DNA from 4 places in the Pseudomonas wadenswilerensis genome. Region 3 is predicted to be linked to each of the others. Evidence: predicted binding sites of a transcription regulator. Region 3 holds the regulator's gene; each other region holds the start of a gene.
What was found. Region 3 encodes FliA, which starts transcription of late flagellar genes. Its sites were predicted from a motif close to CTAAAGTTTNNNNNNNNNNNGCCGNTAA; they were not measured.
Positions count from the first base shown of each region.

Region 1: a site for FliA is predicted at 2,539-2,566, ahead of LOY45_RS24790 (methyl-accepting chemotaxis protein). Genes of this name have one in related genera too.
Region 2: a site for FliA is predicted at 1,893-1,920, ahead of motA (flagellar motor stator protein MotA). Genes of this name have one in related genera too.
Region 4: a site for FliA is predicted at 2,870-2,897, ahead of LOY45_RS20735 (flagellar protein MotY). Genes of this name have one in related genera too.

Region 1 covers NZ_CP087191.1:5,389,220-5,393,896, reverse strand. The annotation lists gene gbcB (glycine-betaine demethylase subunit GbcB) at 1-823, shown strand, start outside; gene LOY45_RS24790 (methyl-accepting chemotaxis protein) at 853-2,478, opposite strand; gene LOY45_RS24785 (hypothetical protein) at 2,753-2,983, shown strand; gene LOY45_RS24780 (cell division protein ZapA) at 2,980-3,282, shown strand; partial or broken gene LOY45_RS27100 (cache domain-containing protein) at 3,430-4,506, shown strand; gene LOY45_RS27095 (methyl-accepting chemotaxis protein) at 4,630-4,677, shown strand, end outside.
Region 2 covers NZ_CP087191.1:525,037-529,713, reverse strand. The annotation lists gene motB (flagellar motor protein MotB) at 1-972, opposite strand, end outside; gene motA (flagellar motor stator protein MotA) at 976-1,827, opposite strand; gene LOY45_RS02340 (HDOD domain-containing protein) at 1,959-3,494, shown strand; gene LOY45_RS02335 (rhodanese-like domain-containing protein) at 3,542-4,351, shown strand; gene asd (archaetidylserine decarboxylase) at 4,361-4,677, shown strand, end outside.
Region 3 covers NZ_CP087191.1:1,658,929-1,663,605, reverse strand. The annotation lists gene LOY45_RS07715 (chemotaxis protein CheA) at 1-498, opposite strand, end outside; gene LOY45_RS07710 (protein phosphatase CheZ) at 511-1,299, opposite strand; gene LOY45_RS07705 (chemotaxis response regulator CheY) at 1,319-1,693, opposite strand; gene fliA (RNA polymerase sigma factor FliA) at 1,797-2,537, opposite strand; gene fleN (flagellar synthesis regulator FleN) at 2,534-3,367, opposite strand; gene flhF (flagellar biosynthesis GTPase FlhF) at 3,488-4,677, opposite strand, start outside.
Region 4 covers NZ_CP087191.1:4,514,528-4,519,204, reverse strand. The annotation lists gene LOY45_RS20760 (bacterioferritin-associated ferredoxin) at 1-132, opposite strand, end outside; gene LOY45_RS20755 (hypothetical protein) at 195-368, opposite strand; gene LOY45_RS20750 (peroxiredoxin) at 367-969, shown strand; gene rnt (ribonuclease T) at 1,089-1,700, opposite strand; gene pyrC (dihydroorotase) at 1,757-2,803, opposite strand; gene LOY45_RS20735 (flagellar protein MotY) at 2,934-3,887, shown strand; gene LOY45_RS20730 (argininosuccinate synthase) at 4,017-4,677, shown strand, end outside.

The DNA of each region.
Region 1 (4,677 bases), 2.1 Mb from region 3:
CTCCAACTGGCTGCACGACACCCTGCACGAAGGCCAGGAGCTGGCGGTGCACGGCCCGGTGGGGCTGTTCAACGCCATGGATTTCCCCAGCCCCAAGGTGCTGTACCTGAGTGGCGGCGTCGGTATCACCCCGGTGATGTCCATGGCCCGCTGGTTCTACGACACCAACGGCAATGTCGACATGGTCTTCGTCCACAGTGCGCGCTCACCGAAAGACATCATCTATCACCGCGAGTTGGAGCACATGGCCTCGCGGATCGACAACTTCAGCCTGCACATCATTTGCGAGAAGCATGGCCTGGGCGAGCCCTGGGCGGGCTACCGCGGCTACCTGAACCAGAAGCTGATGGAGTTGATCGCCCCCGACTACATGGAGCGGGAGATCTTCTGCTGCGGCCCGACGCCGTACATGAACGCGGTCAAGCGCCTGCTGGAAAGCAGCGGCTACGACATGAGCCGCTACCATGAGGAGTCGTTCGGCGCGACCCCGGCCGAGGTCAAGGCCGATGCTGTGGAACACGCCGAACAGGCCGCCGAAGCCGCCGAGGTGGACGCCGGCGACCTGCACCAGGTGGAATTCACCGCTACCGGCAAGAGTATCCGCGTGGCCCCGGGCGAGACTGTGCACGCGGCGGCGGCCAAGCTCGGGCTGATGATCCCCAAGGCTTGTGGCATGGGCATCTGCGGCACCTGCAAGGTGCTCAAGCTGGGCGGGGAAGTGGAGATGGAGCACAACGGCGGCATCACCGATGAAGACGTCGCCGAAGGCTATATCCTTTCGTGCTGCAGCGTACCGAAAGGGGATGTGCGGATCGAGTACTGAGTAGCGACTTGACCCGCGATGCGTTTGCGTTACACGCTGAAACGTGCCACCAGCCCGCTCAGGTCCACCGCCAGGCGCGACAGTTCGGCGCTGGCCGCGCTGGTCTGGTGGGCGCCGGTGGCCGACTGCACCGACAGGTCGTTGATGTTGACCAGGTTGCGGTCCACTTCGCGGGCGACCTGGGCCTGCTCTTCGGCCGCGCTGGCGATCACCAGGTTGCGCTCGTTGATTTCGGCGACCGCACCGGTGATGGTTTCCAGCGCCAGGCCGGCGCCACGGGCGATGTTCAGGGTCGACTCGGCGCGTTCGGTGCTGTTGCGCATGGAGTTGACCGCCTGCTCGGTGCCGCCCTGGATGCTGCCGATCATCCGTTCGATTTCGCTGGTCGACTGCTGGGTACGGTGGGCCAGGGCACGCACTTCGTCGGCCACCACGGCAAAGCCACGGCCGGCTTCACCGGCACGGGCCGCTTCGATGGCGGCGTTCAGGGCCAGCAGGTTGGTCTGGTCGGCCAGGCCGCGAATCACGTCGAGCACCTTGCCGATATCGCGCGACTCTTCCGCCAGATTGCCGATCAGTTCGGCGGTGCCTTGCACGTCGGTGCTCATGCGCTCGATGGCGCTGACGGTTTCCATCACCAGGTCACGGCCGTCACCGGCCGAGCGGGTGGCTTCCTTGGAGGCTTCCGAGGTGCTCACGGCATTGCGTGCCACTTCTTCCACGGCGCTGGTCATCTCGGTGACGGCGGTGGCGGCCTGTTCGATTTCGTTGTTCTGCTGCTGCAGGCCACGGGCGCTTTCGTCGGTGACGCTGTTCAGCTCTTCAGCCGCCGACGCCAGCTGGGTGGCGGAGCCGGAAATCTGCTGCAGGGTATCGCGCAGCTTGTTCTGCATCTTGGCCATGGCCTTGAGCAGGCGCGCGGCTTCGTCCTGGCCTTCGGCCTGGATGCTGCGGGTCAGGTCGCCCTCGGCGATGCGTTCGGCCGCCTGCAGGGCTTCGTCGATCGGCTTGACGATGCTGCGGGTCAGCAGCAGGGCACAGATCAGGGTCAGGGCAGTGGCAGCCAGCAGCAAGCCGATCACCAGGGCAACAGCGTTGGAATACTGGTCGGCGGCGGTGCGGTTGATCTCGCTGGTTTGCTCGGTGTTGATGCTGATCAATTGATCCATGACGCTGTTGATCTGCTCGGAGCTGTCGAGCATGTCGCGGTTGATCAGGTTGCGCAGGGTCTCCAGGTCATTGTTCTGCGACGCCAGGCGCATGCGGTTTTCCAGCTGGCGGTACTGGCCCAGCAGCTGCACGTACTGGTTGTAGGCAGAGCGCTCCTGGTTGCCGGAGATCAGCGGCTCGTACACCCGGCGCGCTTCGTCGATCTGCTGGTTGCGCTGGTCGATCAGCTTGAGGGTGGCCTGCAGGGTGCCGGCTTCGCGGTTGAGCAGCAGGCGGTACGACAAGGTGCGCAGGCGCAGGGTCAGCTGGGTCAACTGGTCGAGGTTGGTGATGCTCGGCACCGTCGAGGTTTCGATGGTTTCGCCGGCCTGGCGAATCTTGCTCATCTGGTTCAGGGCAAACAGACCCAGGGCCAGCATCAGCGCACCGATCAGAGCAAAGCCCAGAAGCGCGCGCGGGGCGATATTCATGTTGCGTAGGGACATGGTGGTATCCAGGAGGGGAAAGGGCACGTTATCCGTGCGGCAGATTCAGGACTGCCATGCCTATCGGTCGGCCGGGAAAAGACTTGAGCGGGCGAAGATGAAATTGTGAGGCAGCTAACTTTTTTCCTGACCGGTGGTAGACAAAACGGGGAACCGCAGGGCTATCGGTGGGTCAATCTGCACCAGGCCGAAGCGTCTAAACCCGATATCCCTGGCGAGCACGCGGACTTTTCTTTATCGTGTGCGCCCCCTGAAACACCCCGAGAAGGCAATCATGTTGGAAACTTCCCTTAGTCAACTGGAGCAACTGGTCAGCGACCTGGTGCAGAAGAATCAGGAACTGACCGAGCGCAACGCGCAGATCAGTGCCGAACTGGCCCAGGCCAAAGATGAAAACGACAGCCTGCAACTGAGCCTGCTGGAGCAGGAAGAAAAACAGGGCGCCACCGCCGCGCGCATCCAGGCCCTGGTTGAGCGTGCCAGCGTTGGTACCGTGAACGCATGAAAACCTCAGCGCAGCCGATCAATGTCGTGTCGATCCTCGGCAGCGATTATTCGATCAAGGCCCCCGAAGGCCAGGAGCAAGCGCTGGCGCAAGCGGTGCAGATGCTCAACGCCTCGCTGGCCGATACCAAGCGTAAGTACCCGACCCTGATCGGTGACAAGCTGCTGGTACTGGCAGCCCTCAACCTGTGCTCGCAGCAGATCGAACTGCAACAGCAGCACCAGCAGGCCCTCGACCGTTACCAAGAGCAAGTCAACGCCACGGTCGATGTGATTGCCCGGACCATCAGCAACAGCTGAACGCGTCCAAGCCCCCGCTACATCCTTTTGCCAGCTCACCACCTTCGGGAGGGTGGGCCGGCTTTGCTGTGGATCAGATTGTATTTCCTGTTGTATACAATTGGCCTGTCTCTTGCACTACAGGGCTTATTTACCCAGGGGAAATACATGCAGTTCTGGCGGCGCAGTATCCAGTGGCAATTGATCGCAAGCATGGGCGCAGCGCTGTTGCTGAGCATTCTGATCGTGGTCGGCATCTATAGCGTGGCGGTCAATCGCCTGACCGAGCGTTACCTGGTCGACACCGCCTTGCCGGCGAGCATTGAGGCGATTCGTAACGACATCGAGCGCATGCTTGGCCGACCGTTGACGGCGGCGGCCGACATTGCCAACAACACGTTGCTGCGCGATTGGCTGGCGGCAGGGGAAGACAGCGCCCAGGCGCCGCAATTTATCGAGTACCTCGAAGCCCTGCGCAAACAGAACCATGCCTTTACCGCGTTGTTTGCCGCTACAGCGAGCAACCACTATTACAACGAGAAAGGCCTGGACCGCACCCTCAGCCGCAGCAACCCGGCGGACAAGTGGTTTTTCGGCTTTATCGACAGTGGCAACCCGCGCCTGCTGAACATCGACACCGACGGCAGCACCGGCGAACTGGCACTGTTCATCGACTATCGGGTGGAGAAAGCCGGGCAACTGGTGGGTATCGCCGGGCTTGGCCTGCGTATGACCGAACTCTCCGAATTGATCCACAACTTCAGCTTCGGCGAACGTGGGCGGGTGATGCTGGTGCGCGGCGACGGTTTGATCCAGGTGCATCCGCAGTCGGCGTTCAGCGGTAAGCAGCAGCTCGCCGAGCAGATCGGCGGCGAGGCTGCCAAGGTGGTCCTGAGCCGTGAACAGGGCCTGCACAGCAGCCGCTTCGAGCGCGATGGCGAGGGCTACCTGGCCCTCAGCCTACCGCTGCGTGACCTCAACTGGACCCTGGTCGCCGAGGTGCCAGAAGCACAGATCTATGCCCAGGTACGTGAGACCGTCTGGCTGACCAGCCTGATTGGTGCAGCGGTCGCGCTGGTATCGCTGTTGCTGGTGGTGCTGCTGGCCCGCGGCATCGTCCGCCCCATCCGGCGTGTGACGGGGGCCTTGATGGCCATCGGCAATGGCGGCGGCGACCTGACCCAGCGCCTGGACGAAAACCGCGCAGACGAGCTGGGCGACCTGGCCCGTGGCTTCAACCGCTTTCTCGACAGCCAGCGTGACCTGATTGGCGAAGTGCTGAACACCAGCGAACGCTTGCGCGCGTCGGTAGCGCAAGTGACGCAAGTGGTAGAGAACACCGCCGAACGTTCCGACCGCCAGCAGGAAATGACCGAAATGGTCGCCACTGCCGTGCATGAGATGGGCCTGACCGTG
Region 2 (4,677 bases), 1.1 Mb from region 3:
CTTCTGACGCAACTCCCGTGGCTGCATCGGCTCGGCCTCGGCCGCCGGGGCCTGCTCTTGCGTTGCACCCGGTGCCGGCGTCGCGGTGCCTGGCTGTGCGGCATCGGGGGCGGCAGGCTGGTTCTGCTCGCCTTCGATGGTGCGCTGGGCCTTCTTGGTCAGGACGATGATGTCGATACGGCGGTTGACCGGATTGAGCGGGTTCTGCCGGTCGAACAACGACGACGAGGCATAGCCCACCACCCGCGCCACCTGGGTATCCGGGTAGCCACCGGCGACCAGCGCGCGACGGGCCGCGTTGGCGCGGTTGGCCGACAGCTCCCAGTTGCCGAAGTCACCAGTACCGGCGTACGGCTTGGCATCGGTATGGCCACTGATGCTGATCTTGTTCGGCACCGCCTTGATGGTATCGGCCATCGCCAGCAGGATGTCCTCGAAGTACGGCTGCAAGCGCGCGCTGCCAAGGTCGAACATCGGCCGGTTCTCGGCGTCCATGATCTGGATGCGCAGCCCGTCCTGGGTGATCTCGAAGAGAATCTGGTCCTTGAACTTCTGCAGCTGCGGGTTCTCTTCGACTTTGTTCTGCAACTCCTGCAGCAGCAATTCCAGGCGCTCGCGCTCGACCTGCTCGGCCATGCTCTCGACCTTGTCCTGGTCCAGCTGCAGGCTGGTGTCAGGTGTCGGCTCGGACTTCACTTCCGGGTTAATGGTCTTTTCCGGGGCGAGTTGGGGCGAACCGCCCAGATCGATGATGTAGGGTGTACCGCTTTCGGAGAAACCGATCGGGTCCTTGAAATAGCCGGCAATGGCAATCTTCTGCTCGGGCGTGGCCGTCGACAGCAGCCACAGCACCAGGAAGAACGCCATCATCGCCGTGGCAAAGTCGGCGAAGGCAATCTTCCAGGCGCCACCGTGGTGGCCGTCGCCAAAGCGCTTGATGCGCTTGACGATAATGGGCTGATTATTTTCCATGGCTTAGCGACCGCGAACTGCTTGTTCCAGCTCGGCGAAGCTCGGGCGGTGGGCAGGGAAAAGCACCTTGCGCCCGAATTCCACGGCCAGCGATGGCGGCATGCCCGAGGCCGAAGCCACCAGCGAGGCCTTGATCGCCTCATAGACGTTCAGCTCTTCCTTGGCGTCATGGCGCAAGGACGTGGCCAGCGGGCCGAAGAAACCGTACGCGGCGAGAATACCGAAGAAGGTACCGACCAGCGCTGCACCGACGTGCAGGCCGATGGACTTCTGATCGCCATCGCCCAGCGAGGCCATGGTCACCACGATCCCCAGTACCGCGGCAACGATACCGAAACCCGGCATGCCGTCGGCGATGCCGTTGACGGCATGGGACGGGTGCTCGAGTTCTTCCTTCATGCTCAGCAATTCCATGTCGAACAGGCCCTCAAGCTCGTGCGGGGCCATGTTGCCGGTGGACATGATGCGCAGGTAGTCACAGATGAACGCGGTCATGCGTTCATCACCCAGTACCGCCGGATACTTGGCGAAAATCGGGCTGGCAGCGGCGTCTTCGATATCGGCTTCGATCGCCATCATGCCTTCGCGACGGGATTTGTTGAGAATCTCGTAGACCAGGCCCAACACCTCGATATAGAAGGTGTGGGTAAAACGCGTGCCGAACATCTTCAGCGACTTCTTGACTACATGCATGGTCATATAGCCAGGGTTGGCCTGGAGGAACGCACCGAATGCAGCGCCACCGATAATCAGCACTTCGAAAGGCTGGATCAGGGCCGCAATCTTGCCGTGGGAAAGTACATATCCGCCGAGCACACTCGCGAATACGACGATGATGCCGATAATTTTAGCCATAGATAGAAAGCACTTACTGTCGTGGTCAGGGTCGTGAGCGGAAGTTAAAAAAACTCTTCTTCTACTTATCGGCAGAACTGCGCCAGACTATAGTCAGTCAAGGCGAAAAGCCAGTTCGGCCTACCTCCAGCATGCCTATTGAAACCATCGTGCCAAGTCAAACACCAAAAACACTCGATGCCTGGGTCAAGCTCCTCGACAGCGTACGCTTGCCAGTTCCGCTGCCCAGTTACGAGCGCGTAAAAATCGCCATCGGCGATAGCCGCCGCTCGTTGCGCGACATCGCCGAACTGATGCAGGACAGCCCGGCACTGGTGCTCAGTGTCATGCGTGAGGCCAACCACCACAGCAATACCAGCACCGGCGAGGCAGCCGAGAGCCTGGAGGTCGCGCTCAACCGCCTGGGCCTGGCGCGCACGGCGGAGTTGCTGGAACGCCTGCCGGCCATGCCCGAGGGCGAGATTGCGCCAACCCTGCGTCAGTTGCAGGTTGTCAGCCAGCATGCCAGCCAGCAAGCCAACGGCCTGTTCGCCAGCCGCCTGGCGCGCCTGTGGCAAGAGATCCACTGGGGCAGCCTGTTGTTCCTCTCGCCGCTGTGGCCGCTGGCGCTGACTCATCCCAAGCTCCTTGATGAGTGGGAGCTGCGCGTGGTGCATAGGGGCGAATCGGCACCCAGGGTGGAAATAGAGCTGTTCGGCGTCCGGGTCATGAGCCTGTGCAAGGCCCTGGCCGAACACTGGCGCCTGCCGGATTGGGTAACACGCGGTTACCATTTGCTCCAGGAAGAGCGCCGGTTACTGGCCCAGGCGATCCTCATCGCCCGTGACCAGGACAGTCTGCACCAGCAACAGCACCTCGACGATCAGCCGAGCTTGCGCCGCTGGTTCAATCAGCCGGCCAATACCGTGCTACTGGCCAACGGCCTGGCCCTGGCCGCGCAGGTGGGCTGGACCAATCCGCACGTGCAGCGCTGGCAATTGCTCACCAGCCTTTACCTGCAAACTCCGCTGGACGACGTGCAGCAACTGGTGCACCAACAAGCCGCGATCAGCGCCCGTCATCACGCCTGCCCAGGCCTGTTCCACCCGGCCGAATCCCTGCTCTGGCCTTGGCATCAGCAACGCCTGCACCAAGGTCAGATCGCCCCTGCGCCCCCTTCGGCTCAAGCCCTGGGTATCTGGCGCAAGCTCTGCGGCGAGTTGCTGGCCGAGCCCAGCCCGTTCAGCAATGCCATCCACCTGACCACCCTTGCCCGCGACGCCCTGATCGCCTGCGGCATGCAGCGGGTGATGCTGCTGATGACCGACAAGACCCAGAGCCAGTTGCGGGTCCATCAGATTGCCGGCGTGCCGGCAGATGCCGCCAGCCTGGTGCTGCCCATCGACCAGAGCAAATTGCTGCAACGCTTGTTGAGCAAATCGGCGCAACTGCGCCTGACCCCGGAAAACCACGCCCAGTTCTCGGCCCTGCTGCCGGCCAGCCTGCGCGCACTGTTTCGCAGCGAGCACCTGTTGCTGCGCTCATTGTCGAGCAATGGCCGGGGGGTGATGCTGCTGGTCGCCGACCAGGGCGGCAAGCCATTGGCGGACGTCAGCGTGCAAGCCTTCGGCAAAACTGCGCAATGTATCGAGCGGGCCCTGACCACCTTCAGCAACCGCAGCGCCTGAGCCATGCGCTACAATCGCCCCCCTCTGTTCCGCTCTGGAGACTCTGGATGACTGACTTTTCTGGCTTGCCCCTGGTAATCGAGCCGGCTGACCTGCAAGCCCGGCTGGATGCGCCAGAGCTGATCCTGGTCGACCTGACCAGCGTTAACCGCTACGCCAGCGGGCATATTCCCGGTGCACGCTTCGTCGACCCGAAGCGGACGCAGCTGGGCCAGCCTCCAGCGCCGGGCCTGTTGCCGGCCAAGGCCGACCTGGAAAAACTGTTTGCCGAGCTCGGCCATAACGCCAATGCGGTCTACGTGGTCTATGACGACGAAGGCGGCGGCTGGGCCGGGCGCTTCATCTGGTTGCTGGATGTCATCGGTCATTGCCGTTACCACTACCTCAACGGTGGCGCTCAGGCGTGGCCGGCGAGCACCCTCAGCACTGAAGTACCGGCCAATGCCAGCGGCACGCTCAACCTGACCCTGCACGAAGAGCCAACGGCCACCCGCGAATACCTGCAAAGCCGCCTCGGCGCCGCCGACCTGGCGATCTGGGACGCGCGCAGCCCGGCTGAGTACCGGGGCGAGAAAGTCCTGGCTGCCAAGGGCGGGCACATTCCCGGCGCAGTCAATTTCGAGTGGACCGCCGGCATGGACATGAACGATGCCCTGCGCATCCGCAAGGACATGCCCGAGATCCTCGAACAGCTCGGCATCAGCAAAGACAAGGAAGTGGTCACCCACTGCCAGACTCATCACCGTTCCGGCTTTACCTACCTGGTGGCCAAGCATCTGGGCTACCCTCGGGTCAAAGCCTATGCCGGATCCTGGGGCGAATGGGGCAACCACCCCGACACCCCTGTCGAAGTTTAAGGAAACCTAATGAAATCCCGCTTGTTCATCATCAGCCAGTACCTGCTGCCTCACCACCTGCTCTCGCGCCTGGCCGGCTGCATCGCCGAATGCCGCGTGCGCTGGTTCAAGAACGCCTTCACCAGCTGGTTCGCCAAGCGCTACCAGGTGGACATGTCCCAGGCCCTGGTCGAAGACGTCACCGCCTACGAGCACTTCAACGCCTTCTTCACCCGCGCCCTCAAGCCGGGTGCGCGTCCGCTGGACGAAACCCCGGGGGCGATCCTCTGCCCGGCCGACGGTGCCGTCAGCCAGCTCGGCCCGATCGAGCACGGCCGCATCTTCCA
Region 3 (4,677 bases):
GAGCGAATCGAGCAGCTGTTCGAATTCGGTATCGGTGATATCCGCTTCGGCCTCGGCCGCTGGCGTTTCAACCACCTCCGGTTCAGGTGCAGCAACCTCGTCTTCCCCGGCAGGCTCGGCCAGGCGCGACAGCGCCGCCAGCAGCTCAGGGGTGGCCGGGGTGATATCGGTGCGCTCGCGCACCTGGCCGAACATGCTGTTGACCGTGTCCAGGGCTTCCAGGACCACGTCCATCAGTTCGGCATCAACGCGCCGGGCACCCTTGCGCAGGATGTCGAACACGTTTTCGGCGATATGGCAGCACTCCACCAGCTCGTTGAGCTGGAGGAAGCCGGCGCCCCCTTTTACAGTGTGAAAACCGCGAAAAATTGCATTGAGCAAATCGGCATCATCCGGACGGCTTTCCAGCTCGACCAGTTGCTCGGACAGTTGCTCAAGAATTTCGCCGGCTTCTACCAGGAAATCCTGAAGGATTTCTTCATCGGCGCCGAAGCTCATTAAACGTGCTCCCTAAAAACCCAGACTGGACAGCAGATCGTCGACATCGTCCTGACCGGACACGACGTCTTCACGCTTATCGGCATGAATCTGCGGACCTTCACCCCGAGTCGGATGTTTTTCTTGATCTTTTTCAGCGCGCAGCTGCTGGTGGTCATGTTCGATACCGGCAAAGCGGTCGACCTGGCTTGCCATCAGCACGAGCTTGAGCAGATTGCTTTCTACTTCGGTAACCAGCGTCGTGACGCGCTTGATCACCTGGCCGGTCAGGTCTTGGTAGTCCTGAGCCAGAAGGATGTCATTGAGGTGCCCGGCGACCTTGCGGCTGCCCTCCTCGCTGCGTGTCAGGAAACTGTCGACACGCTTGGCCAGCTCACGGAATTCCGGTGCCGCCACTTCGCGGCGCATGAAACGCTGCCAGTCGACGCTCAACGCCTTGGCCTCGTCGCTCAATTCATTGAGTACCGGCGTGCTGGCTTCGACCAGGTCCATGGTGCGGTTGGCCGCGCCCTCGGTCAGCTTGACCACGTAGGACAGGCGTTCGGTGGCATCGGTAATCTGCGACACTTCCTCGGCCTGCGGCATGTGCGGGTCGATCTGGAAGCTGACGATCGCGCTGTGCAACTCGCGGGTGAGTTTGCCGACTTCCTGGTACAGGCCTAGGTCACGGGTCTGGTTCAGCTGATGGATCAGTTGCACCGCATCGCCGAACTTGCCTCGTTCCAGGCTGTCGACCAGTTCCTTGGCGTGTTTCTTGAGTGTCGACTCAAACTCGCCCAAGGATGATTGTGTTTGCTCCATAGCGCCCCCGTGGCGTACCTCAGCTATTGACGCGCTCGAAGATCTTTTCGATCTTTTCTTTCAGCACCTGGGCGGTAAATGGCTTGACCACGTAGCCGTTGACCCCGGCCTGGGCGGCTTCGATGATCTGCTCGCGCTTGGCTTCGGCAGTCACCATCAGCACCGGCAGGTGTTTCAGGCGCTCGTCGGCACGCACTTTGCGCAGCAGGTCGATACCGGACATGCCGGGCATGTTCCAGTCGGTCACCAAAAAGTCGAAATGACCGCTTTCAAGCATTGGCAGCGCGGTGTTGCCGTCGTCGGCTTCCTGGGTGTTGGTAAAGCCCAGATCACGCAACAGGTTCTTGATGATCCGCCGCATCGTCGAAAAGTCGTCCACGATGAGGATTTTCATGTCTTTGTTCAATTAGACCTCCAAGCAGTCTTTAACGCGTTCAGCGCGGAACGCGCATTCAATCAATTCGGCATTACATTTCACGACTGCATCGAACCGGTGTTCAACGCGCCCGCCATTCCCCCAGGCGACCACGCAAACGTGCCGCGCACTGGCTGTGCAACTGGCTGACACGCGACTCACTCACCCCCAGGACCTCACCGATCTCCTTGAGGTTGAGTTCTTCGTCGTAGTACAGCGCCAGGACCAGACGCTCGCGTTCCGGCAGGTTGGCGATGGCATCGGCCAAGGCTGCCTGAAAACGCTCGTCTTCCAGATCGCGCGAAGGCTCGAGCTGGGCACTGGCACCGTCCTCGTGCAGCCCTTCATGTTCGCCGTCCTGCAGCAGGTCGTCGAAACTGAACAGGCGGCTGCCCAGGGTGTCATTCAAAATCCCGTAATAATCATCGAGACTCAATTGAAGTTCGGCAGCAACCTCGTGATCTTTAGCGTCACGGCCGGTTTTTGCTTCAATTGCTCGAATCGCGTCACTGACCATGCGGGTATTGCGGTGTACCGAACGCGGCGCCCAGTCGCCCTTGCGCACTTCATCGAGCATGGCGCCGCGGATGCGGATACCGGCATAGGTCTCGAAGCTTGCACCCTTGCTCGCGTCGTACTTGTTGGAGACTTCGAGCAGGCCGATCATTCCGGCCTGGATCAGGTCCTCCACCTGCACACTGGCCGGCAAACGCGCCAGCAAGTGGTAGGCGATGCGCTTGACCAGCGGCGCGTAACGTTCGATCAACTCGTACTGGGCATCACGCGAGGCCTTGCTGTACATCCGATAACCGCTGGCGTTCATAGCACCGGACCCGCGCTCGTCGGTTGCACCAGGCGCTCGACAAAAAACTCCAGGTGACCCCGTGGGTTGGCAGGCAGCGGCCAGGTATCGACCTTCTGGGCAATGGCCTTGAATGCCAGCGCGCACTTGGAACGCGGAAAGGCTTCATAGACCGCTCGCTGCTTCTGCACCGCCTTGCGCACACATTCGTCGTAAGGCACCGCACCGACGTATTGTAAGGCGACATCGAGGAAGCGATCAGTGACCTTGGTCAACTTGGCGAACAGGTTGCGCCCTTCCTGAGGGCTCTGGGCCATGTTCGCCAGGACGCGGAAGCGGTTCATGCCGTAATCGCGGTTGAGCAACTTGATCAGCGCGTAGGCGTCGGTGATCGAGGTGGGCTCGTCGCACACCACCAGCAGCACTTCCTGGGCGGCGCGGACAAAACTGACTACCGAGTCACCGATACCCGCAGCGGTGTCGATCACCAGCACATCGAGGTTGTCGCCGATCTCGCTGAAAGCCTGGATCAGGCCGGCGTGCTGGGCCGGAGCCAGGTGCACCATGCTTTGCGTGCCCGAGGCCGCCGGCACGATGCGCACACCACCGGGGCCTTGCAGCAGCACATCGCGCAGCTCGCAACGGCCCTCGATGACGTCGGCCAGGGTGCGCTTGGGCGTCAGGCCCAGCAGCACGTCAACGTTGGCCAGGCCCAGATCGGCGTCCAGCAGCATGACCCGACGGCCAAGCTCAGCCAGCGCCAATGACAGGTTCACTGACACGTTAGTCTTGCCAACGCCACCTTTGCCGCCGGTCACGGCGATCACCTGTACGGGATGCATGCTACCCATGTTTGTTCTTTACCTTGTCTTACTTAGACCGAGGCCACATGACTGGGCTGCGCTTTCAACACCTGAAAAATGCCTGGCAGACCATTGATGTAGGTACTTTGCAACGTATTCAAGTTCACCTCAGCCCACGCGTTTGCCGGAGCTGTGGTAGAGATCAGCGAACATGTCGGCCATGGCCTCTTCGCTGGGCTCGTCCTGCACCTGCACGCTCACTGCGCGGCTGACCAACTGGTGCCGGCGCGGCAGATGCAGGTCGTCAGGAATGCGCGGGCCATCGGTAAGATAGGCCACCGGCAGTTCGTGACTGATTGCCAGGCTCAACACCTCGCCGAGGCTGGCGGTTTCATCTAGCTTGGTCAGGATGCAACCGGCCAGACCACAACGTTTGTAGCTGTGATAGGCGGCGGTGAGCACCTGCTTCTGGCTGGTGGTTGCCAGCACCAGGTAATTCTTGGCCTGAATCCCGCGCCCGGCAAGGGTTTCCAGTTGCATGCGCAGCGCCGGGTCGCTGGCCTGCAGGCCGGCGGTATCGATCAGCACCACGCGCTTGCGCAGCAGCGGGTCGAGGGCCTGGGCCAACGACTGGCCCGGGTCAACGTGAGTAACCGACACGTTGAGGATCCGCCCCAGGGTCTTGAGCTGCTCCTGGGCGCCGATACGGAAGCTGTCCATGCTCACCAGGGCCAGGTTCTGTGCGCCGTACTTGAGCACGTAACGCGCGGCGAGCTTGGCCAGGGTGGTGGTCTTGCCCATGCCTGCCGGACCGACCATGGCAATGACACCGCCTTCTTCAATCGGTTCGATTTCCGGCACCTGAATCATGCGCGCAAGATGCGCCAGGAGCATGCGCCAGGCATGGCGTGGCTCTTCGATCTCGGTGGTCAGGTCAAGCAGCTCACGGGCAATCGGACCAGACAGGCCGATGCGCTGCAGGCGGCGCCAGAGGTTGGCCTGCTGCGGCTTGTTGCCCTGCAACTGGCTCCAGGCCAGCGAGCCGAGCTGGACTTCGAGCAGCTCACGCAGCCCCGACAGTTCCGAGCGCATCGAGTCGAACAGGCGCGGATCAATGGGTGCGGCGGCCGGCGCAGCAGTCGTCACCGGCGCTTCGACCTGCGGATCGACCAGCGGCTCGGAGGCAGTCAGCGGCAGGCCGGCAAACAGCTGGCGGTTGGCGTCTTCGCTGTCGCTGCGGCTGCTCAGTTCGGCCTGCGCGGTGACGATGCGCGACTGGGTCTTGCGCAGCTCGTCTTCGAGCTCGACATTCGGCACCCGCGGCGCCAGGGCGGACAGCTTGTAGTCCAGCGCAGCCG
Region 4 (4,677 bases), 2.9 Mb from region 3:
CAGGCAGGCACATTTGCCACACTGGCTCGCCACGTTGGTGGCGGTTCTGACTTCCTTGTAGCTGCAGCATCCTTCATAGATCGCATCGCGGATCTGTCCGTCGGTCACACCAACACAAAGACACACATACATAGGGCTGACCATCGCTGGTTAAGGCTCAATGCGAAGAAGCTTAATGTTAATGAGAATGCTTGTCAAAACTCTTTCTGCAAGGCGCGGACTAGAGCGACCAACGGCAGATTGTCGAGCATTCGGACTGAAATTCGGCGAGTCGCGCCGGGCGGTGTATGATGGTCGGCCATTTCGATGCCGGGCCGCTGCATGCTGGCCTGTGCAAGATGATTCCACCCCATCAGGAGATATCGCATGAGCGTACTCGTTGGCAAAAATGCCCCGGACTTCACCGTTCCAGCTGTTCTGGGCAACGGCGAAATCGTCGACAGCTTCAACCTGGCTTCGGCCATCAAGGGCAAGTACGGCCTGGTGTTCTTCTACCCGCTGGACTTCACCTTCGTCTGCCCGTCCGAGCTGATCGCCCTGGACCACCGCATGGCCGAATTCAAGGCGCGCAACGTTGAAGTGATCGCCGTGTCGATCGACTCGCACTTCACCCACAACGCCTGGCGCAACACCCCGATCAATGCCGGCGGCATCGGTCAGGTCCAGTACATCATGGCTGCCGACATGAAGCACGACATCGCCAAGGCCTACGACGTAGAGTCCGAAGGCGGCGTAGCTTTCCGTGGTGCTTTCCTGATCGACGACAAGGGCGTTGTTCGCTCGCAGATCGTCAACGACCTGCCGCTGGGCCGCAACATGGACGAGCTGCTGCGTCTGGTCGACGCCCTGCAATTCCACGAAGAGCACGGCGAAGTCTGCCCTGCCAACTGGAAAAAAGGCGACAAGGGCATGACCGCTTCGCCAGAAGGCGTTGCTGCTTACCTGAGCGAGAACGCTGGCAAGCTGTAATTGCCAGGCATAAAAAAACCGGCCTTGATGGCCGGTTTTTTTATGCCTGAAGGAGCGGGCTTGCCCCGCGATAGCATTCTGCATGCTATATCGCATCGCGAGGCAAGCCCGCTCCAACATCAGTCGTTGAAGTCCTGCCAGCCGCCCATTTCTTTCCAGCGGTTGACGATGCCGCAGAACAGCTCGGCGGTCTTCTCGGTGTCGTAACGCGCCGAGTGCGCCTCACGGCCATCGAAGTCGATGTCGGCGCTCTGGCAGGCCCGCGCCAGTACGGTCTGGCCATAGGCAAGGCCGGCCAGGGTGGCGGTGTCGAAGCTCGAGAACGGATGAAACGGGTTGCGCTTCATGTCGTGGCGGGCCACGGCGGCATTGAGGAAGCCCAGGTCGAAGCTGCTGTTGTGGCCGACCAGGATCGCCCGTTTGCAGCCATTGGCCTTCAGCGCCTTGCGCACGCCACGGAAGATGTCGGTCAGGGCCGACTCCTCGCTGACCGCCATGCGCAGCGGGTGGTCGAGCTTGATCCCGGTGAACTCCAGGGCAGCCTGTTCGATGTTGGCGCCTTCGAACGGCTCGACGCGGAAGAAATAGGTGTGTTCCGGAAACAGGAAGCCTTTTTCGTCCATGCCGATGGTGACCGCGGCGATCTCCAGCAGGGCGTCGGTTGCGCTGTTGAAACCGCCGGTCTCAACATCGACAACTACTGGCAGGTAACCGCGAAAGCGTTCAGCCATTGGGTGGCGCGAACCGCCGCCATGACCTTCCTGGTCGTCTTCGTACTGATCTTCGCTCACGCAGTTTCCTCCAGCAGGCGCCAGCGCAGTTGCTCACCGGCGCGCAGCGGGATAACGGTCTGCTCGCCGAACGGCAAGCTGCTTGGGGCGGTCCAGCTGTCGCGGACCAGGGTAATGCTATCGGTGTTTACCGGCAGGCCGTAGAAGGCCGGGCCGTGCAGGCTGGCGAAGCCTTCGAGCTTGTCCAGCGCATTGCGTTGTTCGAACGCTTCGGCGTACATCTCGATCGCGGCATAGGCGGTGTAGCAACCGGCACAGCCACAGGCGGCTTCCTTGGCGTGCTGGGCGTGCGGAGCCGAGTCGGTGCCGAGAAAGAACTTGCTGCTACCGCTGGTGGCGGCGTCCAGCAAGGCCACCTGGTGGGTGTTGCGCTTGAGGATCGGCAGGCAATAGAAGTGCGGACGAATTCCGCCTACCAGCATGTGGTTGCGGTTGTACAGCAGGTGCTGGGCAGTGATGGTCGCGCCAACGTTGGCCGGGGCCTCGTTGACGAACTGCACGGCGTCGCTGGTGGTGATGTGTTCGAACACTACCTTGAGGGTCGGGAAGCGCTCGACCACGCGGCGCAGGTGTTCGTCGATGAACAGCTTTTCGCGGTCGAACACGTCGATTTCGCTGCGGGTCACTTCACCGTGCACCAGCAGTGGCATGCCGACCTCGGCCATGGCTTCGAGCACCGGGAAGATCTTGTCGACGCTGGTTACACCGGAGTCAGAGTTGGTCGTCGCGCCAGCCGGATAGAGCTTGGCGGCGTGGACGAAGCCGGTGGCCTTGGCCGCGCGGATTTCCTCGGGCTGGGTGCGGTCGGTGAGGTACAGCACCATCAGCGGCTCGAAACGGCTGCCGGCAGGGCGTGCGGCGAGGATGCGCTCGCGGTAGGCACCGGCTTCGGCGGCGTTGCGCACCGGTGGTACCAGGTTGGGCATGATGATTGCGCGGGCAAAGGTGCGCGCAACGTCGCCGACGGTATGCGGCAATACAGCGCCATCACGAAGATGGATGTGCCAGTCGTCGGGACGCAGGAGGGTCAGGCGGTCGGACATTGGGGATTCCAGGCGGGTCGAACTCAAGGTGAATGCTACCGGAAAAGCCGGTTACGAGCACTCGCTATCAAGTTTTGCCGCGACCGACCGATAGCGTGCAGGTATACCGTGAAAATCTGTGGAGCCGCCCGTGCGCCAGCGTTATCTAGCCCTGCTCAGTGTGTTTGCCAGCATGCCCGCCATGGCACTCACCTTCCAGACCCGTCTGGAGAACATCGAGTGGAAGGTCGAAGGCGATCAGTTCGAATGTCGGCTGGTTCAACCCATTGCCGATTTCGGTAGCGGCGAGTTTGTCCGCCGTGCCGGTGAACAGCCGACTTTCCAGCTGCGTTCAAGCAGCAATGTACTGGGTGCCGGCTCCGCCACTCTGCTGGCGGCGGCTGCGCCGTGGCAGCCCGGGCGGGGCGATATCAACCTGGGCGCGGTGCGCATGGCCCGCAGCGGTGTGCTTTTTACCAGCTCCCAGGGCCAGGCCAGCCGCCTTATCAACGGTTTGCTCGATGGACGCAGCACCGTGGTGCGCAACGCTGCCGGTGAAGCCGGGCGGACCATGGAAGTGCGGGTGTTGCCGGTCAAGTTCAACAAGGCCTACGGAGATTATCAGGCCTGCGCGGCGAAACTCCTGCCGATGAACTATGACCAGGTGCGCCAGGCGCGGGTCGGCTTTCCGGGCGGTGGTATTGACCTGGATGCCGATGCCCGGGCACGCCTGGACGTGATCCTCGACTTCCTCAAGGCCGACCCGACGGTCAACCACGTCGAGCTCGACGGCCACTCCGACAACAGCGGCAACCGCCTGACCAACCGCGATCTGTCGCGGCGCCGGGCGCTGGCGGTGATGGAGTACCTCAAGGCCCACGGCGTTCCCGAAGAGCAGATCACCGTGCGCTTTCATGGTGAGCGCTATCCGCTGGCGCGCAACAACACCGCGGCCAACCGCGCGCGCAACCGGCGGGTGAACATTCAGCTCGATCGGGTGACGCCTGTCGAAAAAACGGTAGCAAAACCCGTTGAGCCGGCAGCCAAACCGCCGGCCACGCCTGCTGCCGTAGCCGATACTGTCAAGCCCGCAAGCAAGTCCTGAGCTGCGACCGTCCGTCGCGCTCTCGACAGTTCCTGTCGCTTTGTCGTCACAAGCTGTCGCCCCACTGTAAATTTTGTCGCAAGGCCGGTAGAATCGACGGCTTTCCGTACAACCCCGTGGAGTGATGGCATGGCGGACGTAAAAAAGGTCGTACTGGCGTATTCCGGCGGCCTTGATACTTCGGTGATTCTCAAGTGGCTGCAGGATACCTACAACTGTGAAGTGGTGACCTTCACCGCTGACCTGGGACAGGGCGAAGAGGTCGAGCCGGCCCGCGCCAAGGCTCAGGCCATGGGCGTCAAGGAAATCTACATCGATGACCTGCGCGAGGAATTCGTACGCGACTTCGTGTTCCCGATGTTCCGCGCCAACACCGTCTACGAAGGCGAGTACCTGCTGGGTACTTCCATCGCTCGTCCGCTGATCGCCAAGCGCCTGATCGAAATCGCCAACGAGACCGGCGCCGATGCCATCTCCCATGGTGCGACCGGCAAGGGCAACGACCAGGTACGTTTCGAGCTGGGTGCCTACGCGCTCAAGCCAGGCGTCAAGGTCATTGCGCCATGGCGTGAGTGGGACCTGCTGTCCCGTGAAAAACTGATGGACTACGCCGAGAAGCACGGTATCCCGATCGAGCGTCACGGCAAGAAGAAGTCGCCGTACTCGATGGACGCCAACCTGCTGCACATCTCCTACGAGGGTGGTGTACTGGAGGATACCTGGACCGAGCACGAAGAAGACATGTGGCGCTGGACCAAGTCGCCAGAAAACGCCCCGGACGTTCCGACCT